4 regions of the Exiguobacterium sp. GL_137 genome follow, and region 3 is predicted to be linked to each of the others. Evidence: riboswitches for the same ligand, from Rfam matches in the RefSeq annotation. Region 3 holds a riboswitch; each other region holds the start of a gene.
What was found. A riboswitch is a leader RNA that binds a small molecule or an ion and turns the genes downstream of it on or off. The one in region 3 is predicted to bind S-adenosylmethionine.

Region 1: linked by a shared signal. The riboswitch ahead of AC3IRK_RS15415 (amino acid permease) and the one ahead of metK (methionine adenosyltransferase) in region 3 are both predicted to bind S-adenosylmethionine.
Region 2: linked by a shared signal. The riboswitch ahead of AC3IRK_RS13195 (methionine ABC transporter ATP-binding protein) and the one ahead of metK (methionine adenosyltransferase) in region 3 are both predicted to bind S-adenosylmethionine.
Region 4: linked by a shared signal. The riboswitch ahead of AC3IRK_RS14595 (Na+/H+ antiporter NhaC family protein) and the one ahead of metK (methionine adenosyltransferase) in region 3 are both predicted to bind S-adenosylmethionine.

Annotation. Positions count from the first base shown of each region.
Region 1 is NZ_CM174406.1:2,964,454-2,968,061, reverse strand. It holds gene AC3IRK_RS15420 (polysaccharide pyruvyl transferase family protein) at 1-1,252, shown strand, start outside; SAM riboswitch class I at 1,362-1,463, shown strand; gene AC3IRK_RS15415 (amino acid permease) at 1,548-2,948, shown strand; gene mmuM (homocysteine S-methyltransferase) at 2,923-3,608, shown strand, end outside.
Region 2 is NZ_CM174406.1:2,521,370-2,524,977, reverse strand. It holds gene AC3IRK_RS13200 (methionine ABC transporter permease) at 1-544, opposite strand, end outside; gene AC3IRK_RS13195 (methionine ABC transporter ATP-binding protein) at 534-1,547, opposite strand; SAM riboswitch class I at 1,631-1,734, opposite strand; gene AC3IRK_RS13190 (aminotransferase class I/II-fold pyridoxal phosphate-dependent enzyme) at 1,797-2,984, opposite strand; gene AC3IRK_RS13185 (alpha-glucosidase) at 3,148-3,608, shown strand, end outside.
Region 3 is NZ_CM174406.1:2,274,079-2,277,686, forward strand. It holds gene AC3IRK_RS11925 (alpha/beta fold hydrolase) at 1-207, opposite strand, end outside; gene AC3IRK_RS11930 (GNAT family N-acetyltransferase) at 291-776, opposite strand; gene metK (methionine adenosyltransferase) at 914-2,122, opposite strand; SAM riboswitch class I at 2,250-2,376, opposite strand; gene pckA (phosphoenolpyruvate carboxykinase (ATP)) at 2,609-3,608, shown strand, end outside.
Region 4 is NZ_CM174406.1:2,798,581-2,802,188, reverse strand. It holds gene AC3IRK_RS14605 (aldo/keto reductase) at 1-262, opposite strand, end outside; gene AC3IRK_RS14600 (hypothetical protein) at 420-620, shown strand; gene AC3IRK_RS14595 (Na+/H+ antiporter NhaC family protein) at 664-1,971, opposite strand; SAM riboswitch class I at 2,050-2,153, opposite strand; gene AC3IRK_RS14590 (metal ABC transporter solute-binding protein, Zn/Mn family) at 2,222-3,184, opposite strand; gene AC3IRK_RS14585 (alpha/beta hydrolase fold domain-containing protein) at 3,363-3,608, shown strand, end outside.

The DNA of each region.
Region 1 (3,608 bases), 690 kb from region 3:
CTACTATGAAGAAGAGCGTGCAGATGAAATCAATGCGAACTTCGATTTATATGTCATTCCACTCGCTGATGCATTCCGTAAAGAATTCGTCCCGACACTTCGTAAATATACAAAATTGATTAAAAAACTAAAGATTCCGGTCGTCGTCATCGGTGTCGGTTTACGCGCACCGTTTGAAGCGAATTTAAACGACGGTTTCTCATTTGATGAAGACGTTAAAGCGTTTGTCAGCGCAGTTCTTGAGCGCTCAAGCATGCTTGGACTTCGCGGCGAAATCACATCAAAATATTTGACGCGTCTTGGTTTCCGCGAAGGAATCGATCACAAAGTCATCGGTTGCCCATCGATGTATGCGTTTGGTCGTGATTTGAAAATTCGTGAAACGAATATCACAAAAGATTCAATGATCGGTGTCAACTCGTCACGTCTTGCACCGCAAAACGTCCTTAACTTCATCACACGCGGAATGGAAGAGTACCCGAACCACTACTTCATCCCGCAATGGATGAAAGAGTTGCGTTTGACGTACACAGGAACACATCCGATTGCTGACTTATCCGTCACGAACTATCCGGTCAAGATGTCGGATCCGACTTACATGAACGACCGTGTCCGCTTCTTCTTAAACGCGCAGACATGGATCGACTTCTTGAAAGAAGCTGACTTCAGCTTCGGAGCACGTCTTCACGGTAACATCACGGCAACACTTGCCGGAACGCCAAGTATTCTGATTCCGAAAGATGCACGGATGCGCGAATTAACGGATTATCACCAATTGACACACATTTGGGCAAATGACATCACAGACAGCACACGCTTGTCGGATGTGATTGAGTCGGCTGACTTCCAGAGTCCGACACGTGTTCAAGCACGTAACTTTGATAACTTCGTGGAATTCCTGAATACAAATGATCTAGAACACATCTACAAAGAAACGAACTATCCGGAGAACGTTCCGTTTGATCGTGAAATGGCCAAAGCAGAGTTGCTTCCGGTCGTTAAACCGATCACAGGAATCAGTATCGAAGAAGCTGTTTCACGTTTTGAATCATACTTCCCAGCAGAAGAACAAAAAATCGTGGCAGCTCAAAAACGCGATAAAGCGAAAATGGCTGAAAAAGATAAGAAAATCAAATCACTTCAAGGCAAGTTGAACAGTCAAACAAAAGAAATGAAGCATCAACAAGGCACATTGAACCGGAAAGCGGTTCGCATGGCATTGAAGACAGCTGATTTGTTTGCGAAGAAATAAGCGACAGACGTCTTATACCGTTTTGGTGTAAGGCGTTTTTTTTTACATGATAAATTCTGAATTGTGTTGACAATTCAAAACAGGGTTGGTACTGTTATGAAAAATTACATTCTTATCCAGAGAGGTGGAGGGACTGGCCCTTTGAAGCCTCAGCAACAGGTCGAAAGATACTGTGCTAATTCCTGCGGGTGTTGTACCCGATCGATAAGCTTCCTTTGATTGTCGACCGACGCACCCATGCATGTGGGTGCGTTTTTTTTTAGTTTAACGAGAAAAAGAGGAGTGTGGAGGAGCAATGAAAGAAGGAACGTTTCGGCGGAAAATGGAATCCCGGCATATCGTCATGTTGTCACTCGGAGGTGTCATCGGGACCGGATTATTTTTAAGTACAGGCTATACGCTCGAGCAGGCCGGTCGGGTCGGCACGATTTTATCTTACCTGGTCGGAGCGCTGGCGGTTTATCTGGTAATGCTTTGTCTAGGGGAGCTGGCGGTACATATGCCGGAGACGGGTGCCTTTCACAGCTACGCGACGAAATATATTGGATCCGGAACAGGCTATACCGTCGCCTGGCTTTACTGGCTGACTTGGACGGTCGCGCTCGGTTCGGAATTTACGGCAGCCGGTTTATTGATGCAACGCTGGTTTCCGGATGTTCCGGTCTGGCTGTTCAGTGCTTTATTCGTCGTCATGATTTTAGGCATCAATGTCTTGACGGTCCGCTTGTTCGCGGAAGTTGAATTTTGGTTTTCTGCCGTCAAGGTGCTGACGATTTTAGTGTTCATCGTCTTAGGAACAGCAGCAATCGTCGGATTCTTGCCCCTCGCGGACGGCTCACAAGCACCGCTTCTCGCTCCGTTGACGGAGGGGGGCCTGTTTCCGAACGGAGCGTTCGCGATCTTGATGACGATGCTTGCCGTTAACTTTGCCTATTCCGGAACAGAGTTAATCGGGATTGCAGCAGGTGAGGCGGTCGATCCGAAACGGACGGTTCCTCTCGCCATTCGAACAACAGTCTTCCGGCTCGTCTTATTTTTTGTCGGGACGATCATTGTTCTTGCGATTCTGTTACCAAATGATTCAAAAGGAGTGCTTGAAAGTCCATTCGTTGCTGTGTTTGAACGGATCGGTCTTCCGTTTGCAGCAGACATCATGAACTTCGTCATCCTGACCGCGATTTTGTCAGCAGCGAACTCGGGTCTGTACGCCGCATCACGGATGCTCTGGTCTTTATCCGATCAACGGATGATTACGCCGTACTTTTCTAAATTAAATGCGAGCGGAGTGCCGATACGTGCCGTTCTCTTCAGTATGCTCGGTGGTCTGCTTGCCCTGTTCTCCAGCGTCTATGCACCGGGTTCCGTCTACATTGCGCTTGTCTCGATCTCGGGACTGGCAGTCGTCGTTGTCTGGATGAGTATCAGCGCCTCACAGTTCATGTTCCGCAAGCGCTATCTGCAAGAGGGGCATGATCTAAACGATTTGGTTTACCGGACGCCCTGGTATCCGTTTGTACCGATTCTGTCGTTTTTAATGTGTTTGGCTTCATTGATCGGAATCGCCTTTGATCCGACGCAACGGGTCGCCCTCTATTTCGGGGTTCCGTTTATCGCGGTCTGTTACATCGTTCATCATCTGACAAAAACATCATGGAAACGGAGTGTGGAAGATGTCAAAGAACAACAATCCAGTTGAACGACTGTTAAAAGAAAAACCCTATATTTTATTGGACGGAGCACTGGCGACGGAACTTGAACGCCATGGGAGAAATCTCGATGATCCGCTTTGGTCGGCCCGTGTACTGCTTGAAGAACCGGAACAGATTCACCGCGTCCATGCGGATTATTTTAAAATCGGGGCGGATTGTGCCATCACGTCCAGCTACCAAGCGAGTGTCGCCGGCTTCAGCAGCCGGGGGATTAAAGAAGAGGAAGCGATTGAACTGATGAAACAAACGGTCTATCTGGCACAGCAGGCGCGTGCGGAAACCGGACCGGCAGCGGATCACGCTTTGATTGCGGGATCGATTGGTCCTTACGGTGCCTATCTTTCGGACGGATCCGAATACATCGGTCATTACGGAGTCGACGATGCGCAACTTGAAGCTTTCCACCGTCCTCGTCTGGAAGCGTTAATCGCGGCAGGTGCGGACGTGTTGGCATTTGAGACGATTCCCTCCTTGCAGGAAGCCGAAGTGCTGTTCCGGCTGCTCGAAGAATTTCCGGATCAGTCGGCCTGGCTTGCCTTTTCCCTGCGTGACGCAACACACATCAGTGAAGGAACATCGTTGAGTGAGTGTATCAAGGCATTAGGGGAGCACCCGCAACTGGCGGCAATCGGCGCGAACTGTTTTCC
Region 2 (3,608 bases), 250 kb from region 3:
GGATGGCCAGGTCACCGACGCCGCCACCACCGACGATACCGGCCATGGCGGAAAATCCGATCAGACTGATGGTCGTCAAAGTGACGGCTTGAATGATGCCGGGAAGGGCTTCCGGTAAGAGTGCACTGATGATGATCCGAAACGGTGTCGCACCACAGGCTTCTGCTGCTTCGATTAATCCCGGTGGAATCTCACGGAGCGATGTCTCGACCAGTCGGGCGAGAAACGGAATGGCGGCGACACTCAGGCTGACGGAAGCAGCAGTCGGTCCAATTGTATTATCGAGTAACAGTTGTGTCAGCGGAATCAACGCGACGAGCAGGATGATGAACGGTAACGAACGGACGATATTAACGAAAAAGTCCAAGATGCTGCGAACGACGACGTTTTGGAAAAATAGTCCCCGGTCCGTGATGAACAGTAAGATCCCGAGTGGAATCCCGATGATGAGGGCGAAGCCGAGTGAGATTCCGACCATCAAAGCCGTTTCCGCTAACGCTTTCGCAAGATCCGGTAACATGGTTTCAATCCGTTCAAGCCACATCCTGGATCACCTCAAGCGTGTGAAGTTGTTCTTCGAGCCACGTCAAGGAGCGGTTCACGTGAAGGGTCGGACCGGTCAAACTGACAATCAGCACTCCGAAAGCGACGTTCTGGATATAGTCGACCTTACCGTGGAGGATGCTGACGGAAATATCAAACTGTTTAATTGCTTCCGATAACGTACTTTCACCGGTCTTTTCACCTGTGAATTGCAGGCGGATAATTTTTCCCGGTGTCGTTCGCAAGATCCGTTCCGGTAACTCGATCTGGAGTGCCGTATCGACATAATGTTTCGTGACATCATGTGCCGGCTGACTGAACAGGTCGTATGTACGGGCGACTTCAACGACTTCACCTTGCGCCATGACGGCAACCCGGTGACAAATCTGTTTGACGACATCGATTTCATGGGTAATGAGAATGATCGTCAGGCCAAGCCGTTCATTCAAGTCTTTCAGCAGTTCGAGAATTTGCAGCGTCGTGACCGGATCAAGAGCGGACGTCGCTTCGTCACATAACAGGACACTCGGATTATTCGCAAGGGCGCGGGCAATCCCGACCCGTTGCTTTTGACCGCCGCTGAGCTGACTCGGGAAATTCGTCTCGAAGCCTTCGAGTCCGACCAGGGAGACGAGCTCTTTGATCCGTTGCGGGAAGTCAGTCCGTTTGACGCCGGCAGCCTTTAAGGCGAAGGCGATATTATCGGCGACGTTCCGGGATTGAATCAATTGGAAGTGTTGAAAGATCATCCCGATGTTCAAACGCAGTTCACGTAAGCTGCCTTTGGAGAGGCCGGACAGATTAGTGCCCGATACTTTAACCGTTCCTTGTGTCGGTGTCTCCAGTCCGTTGATCAGACGGAGCAGGGTGCTTTTTCCGGCACCGGATTCACCGATGATGCCAAAGATTTCACCTTGCTGAATCGTTAAATTGACGTCACGTAAGGCAAAAATGGGTGTCCGGTCACGAACGAACCGTTTAGTGATCCCTTTAAATTCAATCATCTGTCGTTTCCTCCCTATACAAAAAAATCGCCTTTTTCCAGTTAAGAGCAACCAGAAAAAAGCGACGAAGTGTAAGATTTCGTAACTTATCTCTCAGAATGAAACATTCTGTAGGATGTGGCACCGTTCCTTAAAGGTGGTTGCCGGACGTCGTTGGGCCTAATCCCTCGGTCGCTCTCGATAAGTAGATATGCTGTTGGGACTTACTGTAACGGAAATCATTCCCATTTGTCAAACGTTTTTTCAGAATTATTCCGCAACGGTCTGGCGAAACAGATTCAATTGACCAATCCGTTCAGCTGCTTCGACGAGTCGTTCGGCGTCAGCAATCAGGCTGATCCGGACGTAACCTTCCCCGTATTCGCCGAAGAAATGTCCCGGTGTAACGGCGACATGCGCTTCGTCGAGCAGGTGATCGGTAAAGCTTTGGGACGTGTAGCCGGACGGGACCGGCAACCAGACGAAGAACGAACCGCCCGGGATCGGTCCGTCCCAACTGATTTCCTGTAACTTGCCGAACAAGGCATCACGCCGCGCTTCATACAGAGCGCTCAGTTCGCGGACACACGTCTGATCGCTTGAAAGAGCGACGGTTGCTGCCTGTTGAATCGGTGTGAAAGCACTGACGTATAAGTGTTCCTGGTACGTCTCGATACTTGCGATGACGGACGGATTCCCGATGGCGAAGGCGATTCGGAAACCGGACATGTTAAAACGTTTCGATAATGAAAACAGTTCGATTCCGACGTCTTTTGCGCCTTCCGTCTGGAGGAAACTGCGGGTCGGACCGTCGAAGCTGATTCCGCCGTAGGCGAGGTCGTGGACGACGCAAATGTCGTTCGCATCAGCGAAGGAAACCGTTTGCTCGAAGGCTTCCGCTGTTGCCGTCGCCCCGGTCGGATTGCTCGGGTAGTTGAGGAACAACATCCGGGCCCGTTCGACATCTGTCGTATCAAGTAACGTGTAGTCAGGTAAAAAAGCATTTTCCGCAAGGAGCGGCAATGTGATCGGGTAAGCTCCGGCAAGGGCGGCGCCGGATAAGTAATCCGGGTATCCGGGATCAGGAACAATGACACCTTCACCGGGATTGACGATCGTTTGCGGTAAAGCGACGATACCGGCTTTGCTGCCGAGCAAAATGGCGACTTCAGAGGCCGGATCGATGTTTACGCCAAACTCTGACTGATAAAAATCCGCGACAGCCTGTTTGAGGAAATCGTGTCCGCGAAATGGCGGGTACTGGAGGTTTGAAGCGTCATTGATTGCTTCTTTCAAGGCATCCAGAATATGTACGGGTGTCGTCTGATCCGGTGTTCCCTGACCAAGCGTGATGACGTCATGACCAGCAGCCTTGACGGCACCGATCCGCTGGGCGAGCTCGGCGAAGACCGGAGCGGGTAACCGATCAATCGCAATCGATGGGGCGAAATGTTTCATCTGTCTTCCTCCTTGTTGGGTATTGTCGTCAAGGATAACGAATTTTCAGAAAAAAGAAAAGAGTTTTTTAATAATTGCTGATAATTGGGAAAAAGAACCGATGGCTTTCGTGTTTTTGATACACTGAACTAGAATACGATTGAATCACAAAGGAGCTGATGGGATGAATCGGGCCTGGTGGAAAGAAGCCGTTGTCTATCAAGTGTATTGGCGCAGTTTTAAAGATTCGAACGGAGACGGGATGGGCGATTTACGCGGAGTAATTGAAAAACTCGATTACATCGCTTCCCTTGGTGTCGATGTCATCTGGTTAAATCCCTGTTATACATCACCGGATGTCGATAACGGATACGACATTTCGGATTATTACTCGATTATGCCGAAGGCGGGAACGATGTCGGATCTGGAAGAACTGATTGCGTCCGCCCATGAACGGGGACTGAAACTGATTCTTGATTTGGTCGTCAATCATACGAGTGATCAACACACGTGGTTTAAAGAATCCCGCAGCAGTCGGACAAACGAGAAAGCCGATTGGTACATTTGGCGGGACGGGGTCAAAGGAACACCGCCGAACAATTGGCGGTCGTATTTTGCGCCGAGCCCTTGGACGTGGGATGAGAC
Region 3 (3,608 bases):
GATATGAATCGGTAATTTCCGCTTACCGGCTTCGCGTAGTGCTTCTTTTAATAACTGTTGATGTTCTTCAAACGATACACGACGGGGTGCGTCGACCAAGAGGACCTCATATTCGTGCTCTAAGACACGAATCAGTGCTTCACTTGGCCGGGCACGTAATTGGAGTGGATATACAAGAACGATCACTCCGGTTGGTTGTTCTACCACAAACTCACCTCTTCATTCGATATCTGTTTAGTATGCAACAAATCCGACTTCAGCCAAACCGCCTTAAGTCGGATTCCGTTTCTTTAATATATACGTTGTAGTCGCGTCACAGGTTCCACCTGTCCGAAGACTTCCTCTGTCGTCTCGCTGATTTCCTTAAATCCGTATGAAGTCAAAAAGTGACGGGCTTTATAGTTTCGGGATTCAACATACACTTCAATCGGAGACGCCCCTTGCAATTCCAGTTCGCGGATCAGCCGGCGTCCGATTCCGTTTTGCTGGTATTTCGGCAAGACATACAGCCGGACGATTTCCCACGTTCCATCCACATCGATGGCGTGGATAAAACCGACGATTTCCCCGTCGATCAGTCCGACATTGAAGTATTCTCCACGTGCTTCTTCCGCTGTCCGGATTGCTCGGACCACTTCTTCCTGCGGGTACGCTTCTTGTACGAAATGGGCTTTCGAACGCTCTGAATAGATTTCCTCATATGTGTCCATCCAGGACGTGAGCGCAATATCATGAATGCGTGCTGCATCAGCCGGAACTGCTTCGCGTATCTCCATACCGAAATCCCCCTTTTCCTTTTACAGGCTCATGTTCTTTTACCCTTTTCTAGAAATTTCAGTCGTTTCCCTGCAAAGTTCCGGAGAAACAAAAAAAGTTCAGAAACACCCTTAAAAGGGAGTTTCTGAACTCAGGATTATGCGAAACGTTTTGCCTGCTCTTCAAGAGTAGCGGCTTTATCTGTTTGCTCCCATGGTAATTCGATGTCTGTACGACCGAAGTGACCATAAGCTGCTGTCTGACGATAAATCGGACGGCGGAGATCAAGCATCTTGATGATCCCTGCAGGACGGAGATCAAAGTTTTCTGCGATTAATTCAACGAGTTGCGCTTCAGGAAGTTTTCCTGTACCGAACGTATCGACTGCGATTGAAACCGGGTGCGCCACACCGATTGCGTAAGCAAGTTGAACTTCTGCTTTGTCCGCAAGACCAGATGCAACCAGGTTTTTCGCGACATAACGTGCTGCGTAAGCAGCTGAACGGTCGACTTTCGTTGGATCTTTACCAGAGAACGCTCCACCGCCGTGACGTGCATATCCGCCATACGTATCAACGATGATTTTACGACCTGTCAACCCTGCATCTCCTTGTGGTCCGCCGATGACGAAACGACCAGTCGGGTTGATGAAGAATTTTGTGTCTGCATCGATGTACTCTGCCGGGATGACCGGTGCGATGACATGTTCTTTCAGATCAGCTTGAATTTGCTCAAGCGTCACTTCTTCTGCATGTTGTGTCGAGATGACGATTGTATCGACGCGAACAGGTTCATTGTTCTCGTTGTATTCAACCGTAACTTGCGTTTTACCATCCGGACGGAGGTAATCGAGTTGCCCCGTTTTGCGGACCTCTGCCAAACGACGAGCCAGTTTGTGTGAAAGCGAGATTGGAAGTGGCATGAGTTCCGGTGTTTCTTTCGTTGCATAACCGAACATCAGACCTTGGTCTCCTGCTCCGATCGCATCGATTTCTTCATCGGACATGTTTCCTTCGCGTGCTTCAAGCGCTTGGTCCACACCGAGAGCGATGTCTGCTGACTGCTCATCGATTGATGTCAATACAGCACAAGTGTCTGCATCGAAACCGTATTTAGCGCGTGTATAGCCGATTTCACGAATAGTTTCACGAACGACTTTCGGGATATCCACGTAAGTTGATGTCGTGATTTCTCCAGCTACTAATACGAGTCCTGTCGTGACAGAAGTTTCTGCCGCAACACGTGCGTTTGGATCGGCTGCAAGAATTGCATCCAAAATTGAATCCGAAATCTGGTCACAGATTTTATCCGGGTGACCTTCAGTTACTGATTCCGACGTAAATAGTCGGCGATTAAGGTTTGTCATGTTTGACCCTCCCAAAAAAGAATTTGACGGTGTACTCATTTCCCCTAGTTGAGTGGGACGGTAAAATGAAAAAAACCTTTCCATGTCCAAAAATGGTCAGGGAAAGGTTGTGCGTTCTTCCTTTACCCTCTTATCGTTCGAAGTGTTTACTTCGCTTCAGGAGAGCACCTTTTCCTACATTAATGATGAAATTAATATAAGACGGTTGCCGGGTTTCTTCGGGCCTTGTTCCCTCCACCTGCTCAGAATAAGAGTATCCGTTACGAATTACATGATATAAACTTGTGCTCACTCTGTCAAGCAACGTTTTAATTTCTAGTCGAAAAATTTCGGAAGAGATGTTAAACTGTTAATGCTGAAAGCGTTTCCAGATAAATAGAAATCAGCGCAGGAAAATGATTGCCCTATCATTAGTATGTCATATATAATAAATGTGTCATACTAATAGTAGAGCTAAAACCAACGTAGGGGAAAGGTGGGGTCAGGATGCCGATGACGGTCCTGAATATCGAAGAGCTACTCAAGAAGGAGCATGTGTTCAAACAACTGTCAGTTGCTGAACTAGTCGAACATGCGATTCGCAACAAAGAAGGAGTTCTTGCAGAAAATGGTGCTTTGTCTGTAGAAACGGGGAAATTTACAGGTCGTTCACCGAAAGACAAGTTCATCGTCCGTGATCAATCGTGTGAGATGCATATCGATTGGGGTCATGTCAATCAACCAATGGAATCGGACAAATTCGAGCAACTGTTACAAAAAGTTCTTCGTTATATGAACGAAGCAGATCAACTTTACTACACAGAAGCTGCTGCTGGTGCCGATACGCATTTCACCCTTCCAGTGCGCGTCGTAACCGAATATGCTTGGCATAATTTGTTTGCGAAACAGCTATTCTTACGCGAATATCCTACGGTTGCGGCCTTTGAACCATTTACGGTCGTCTACGCACCACATTTTAAAGCGGATCCGGCGGTCGACGGGACAAACTCGGAGACATTCATCGCGATGTCTTTCGAACACCGTATTGTCTTGATCGGTGGTACAGAGTACGCCGGAGAAATTAAAAAATCAATTTTCTCGGTCATGAACTATCTCTTACCACAACAAGAAGTGTTGTCGATGCACTGTTCCGCCAATGTTGGACACGAAGGGGATGTCGCGTTATTCTTCGGACTATCCGGGACTGGTAAGACCACACTGTCTGCAGATGAGAGCCGTCAATTGATCGGCGACGATGAACACGGTTGGTCCCATGACGGTGTCTTCAACATCGAAGGTGGCTGCTATGCGAAAACGGTCAACTTGTCACGCGAAAAAGAACCACAAATCTTTGACGCCATCCGCTTCGGAACCGTTCTTGAAAACGTCGTCCTCGACGACACCCGGATTCCGGATTATGATGATACCTCACTGACGGAAAATACGCGTGCGGCTTACCCGATCACAGCAATCGAGAATATCGCCATCCCGTCACGCGCCGGTCATC
Region 4 (3,608 bases), 520 kb from region 3:
CTTCCTTAGTGCGTCCGGCACGAATATCATCGTTCCATACTTTAGACGTTAAGAAGAGATCTTCACGGTTCACGCCGCTTTCTTTAATTCCTTTGGCGACACCACGTTCGTTTTTGTAAACGGCAGCCGTATCAATATGACGGTAACCGACACGAATGGCTTCTGCGACGGCAGCCGGTGCTTCCGTCTCTTCGTCGACTTGCCAGACACCGAATCCGATTTGTGGAATTGTGACACCATTTGAAAGTTTTGCGTATTGCATGTGTATACTCCTCCTTTAATGAAACGAGAATATGGAATTGCTCGTTTAGTTTAGCATGAACAAGCAAGAACGTCCGTTTCAACGCTCAAGGGAGGAAAAAGCCGGTTAGAAAGCGAAAAGAGGAGGGTAAATCTATAAAGGAAACGAGGTGTATTTTATGAAACGATCTGTTAAAAACGTACCAAAAGGTGTTTGGGCCGGCCTTGCAGCCCTGTTAGGGACACAAGCGACATGTTTGTTCCTTGGTGCACGGAAGACAGGACGAAATCCGTGGGTCTGGGGAGGCGCAGGACTGATTCAGTTCCCGCTTCCGGCGATTGCGTATTTCATTCTCAACCGCCAAGACCAGAAAAAATAAGTCAAAACAAGACCTATCGCAAAAGCGACGGGTCTTGTATTTTTTACGAAACATTTTTTTTACGCACATCAGCTGTTTTTCGACGCGGGAAGCCGAAGACGATGGCAAGAGATCCGCAAACGAAAAGCAGGAACGGATAAAACAGATAGGGAATCAGTTCCGGGGAAGCCGTTTTCGTTAATTCCGCTGCAATCAGCAACTGGGCTCCGTACGGGATGATTCCTTGGATACCGCACGAGAAGATATCGAGGATACTGGCGGATTTCTTCCGATCAATATCATACGTATCGGCGATTTCCGCAGCGAGTGGTCCGGCGACAAGAATCGAAATCGTATTGTTCGCTGTCGCAAGATTCGTTGCACTGACGAGTGCCGCCATACTGAATTCCGCGCCGCGGCGTTGTGAGATTTTCCGCGTCAGGGTTTCTTTCAGATAAGCAATCCCGCCGTTAAAGGTGATCAGGCTGACGAGTCCGCCCATTAATAACGTCAAGATCGAAATTTCTGCCATCCCCATCAATCCTTCAGACATCGACAGGACGAAGCCGCTTAAGCCGAAGCTTCCGTCCATCATACCGATGATACCCGTCAAAACGGTTCCGCCGACTAAGACGAGGATGACGTTGACACCAAACAAGGCGAGGACGATGACAGACAGATACGGAATCAATTTATAAAACTCAAACGCTTTTGCTTCGACGACGTCTCCTGTACCTGAGACGAAAGCCAAGATGATGACCGTCAGGATTGCTGCCGGCAAGACGATCATGAAGTTGGTTCTGAATTTGTCGCGCATATTGGTTTTTTGCGTCCGGACTGCTGCGATCGTTGTATCGGAAATGAATGACAGGTTATCACCGAACATTGCACCGCCGACGACAGCTGCCGCGGCAATCGCAACATTGACACCTGTTGCTTCATGAATTCCGAGAGCAATCGGGGCAAGTGCGGCAATCGTACCGGTCGAAGTCCCCATCGCCATCGAGATGAAAGCAGCGATGATAAACAATCCACTCATTAAAAGAGAAGGCGGTAAAAATGTCAGCGACGCGTTGACGGTCGCTTCGATGGCGCCAATCGCATCGGCCGTTCCGGAAAAGGCACCGGCAAGTAAGAAAATAAAGACCATGATCATGATGTCCGGATTTCCGGCACCCGTTGCAATCCGTTCCACGGTTTGATTGATGCTGCCTTTCGTTGTGACCGCCGCAAAAATCAAGGCAATCAAAGCCGCAATCAGAATCGGGAATTTGTAGAAATCATCGTAAAAAATACCGGCACCGATAAAAAGAACTAAAAAGACAAGTAACGGTAGAAGTGCCCATTTGTTCGGTATAATCGTCTCGTTCATAAAACCACTCCTTTTCTACAAGTACAAAAAAAGACTCCTTCGCAAGAAAGAAGGAGGTCTTTACTGAAAAAGACGCTCTTCTTATCTCTCAAGCCGCAGCTTGCTGGATTTGGCACAGTACGATTTAATCGTCCGCTGCCGAAACATCATCGGGCCAGTCCCTCCGTCTCTCGCGATAAAAAGAAGTCATTTGATTGTCTGAAATACGTTTTCTACCGTAACGTATCTTTTACTGCATGTCAACACTACTTCACTGAAGTGCTTGTTTGAGCGTCGTCACATTTTCATTCATCAAGTCAAAATACGAGGCATTCTGCTGTTCTTTCGTGACGGACTCCAGGTTGTGGATCGTAATCGCTTCGGCTCCGATTTCCTGTTGGATGACGCGGGCGACTTTAGGAGAAACCGTCTCCTCGAAAGCGATATACTTCAAGTCATGCAATTTGGCTTCTTTGACGAGAGCGGCCAGTTGCTTTTGGGAAGGCTCGTCCGACGGAGAGATGCCGGCAATCGGCAATTGCGAGAAACCGTATCGTTCGGCTAAATATCCGTAAGCGGCATGCGTGACGAGCAATTCTTTTTTCGAGCCCTTATCGACAGCCTGTTGCAGATTTTGATCGAGCTCATCTGCCTGCGTATCAAATTCAGCCAGGTTTTTTTCAAACGTCGCTTTTTTATCCGGTACTTCTTTTGCCAGTGCCGTCGAAATCGATTGGGCCATCATTTTGGCATTGTTCGGATCGAGCCAGACATGGGGATCGTATTTGCCGTGATCATGTTCTTCTTCCGCGTGTTCGTCAGCATGATCATCGTGTCCTTCATGTTCGTGAAGCGTGGCGTTGGCTTCGAGTAAGTCGATTCCTGTGCTTGTCTCGACAAAACGGACATCGTTGCCTTTCAGACTGGCTTTGATTTTTTTCGAATACGGTTCAAGCGTCGTACCGGTTAAGAGGAACAGATCGCCTTGTGCGATTTCTGTCAGTTGTTTAGACGTCGGCTCGTACGAGTGCGGATCGGCACCGGGAGGGACAATCATCTTGACGTCGATATCTGTTCCGCCAATTTCCTTGGCGATTGCCGCAGTAGCGAATGTCGATGTATACACCCGAAGCTTTTGATCGGTCGCATCTTGATTGGATTCGGAAGAACCGCAGGCAGCAAGAAAAGCAGCGCTGGCAAAGGCGACCGTGAAAGCTGAAAGTAATTTTTTCATATGAATAAACCCTCCAAAAATTATTAAAACGTAATTATTCCGATTTGAACCTTTTCACTATAACGAATCCAAAACGAAGCGTCAAGTATAAGTCGGGGAAGACGTTCGGCTTCTAAATAAATCGGGTAGATGACTAATAAGAGATCAGAAATCGAGAGTAAGCTTTGGAGGTGATGAGGTGAAACGGGAAACTGCTTGGCTGATGGGAGGGGCGGCAATTTTAACGACAGCCGCAGCCGGAGCGAGCATCTGGAACAACTATGGTGCTTTATTACGATGGACGGAACCGGCGCTTCCACTGTCGGAAGTCCAACTCGCACCCCGGACGATTTTGTTTAAAACCGTTAATCAGAAAGAACTAAAGTTGGATTTATATTATCCGCCGGGTGATGGTCCTTTCCCGGTCGCGATTTATGCGCACGGG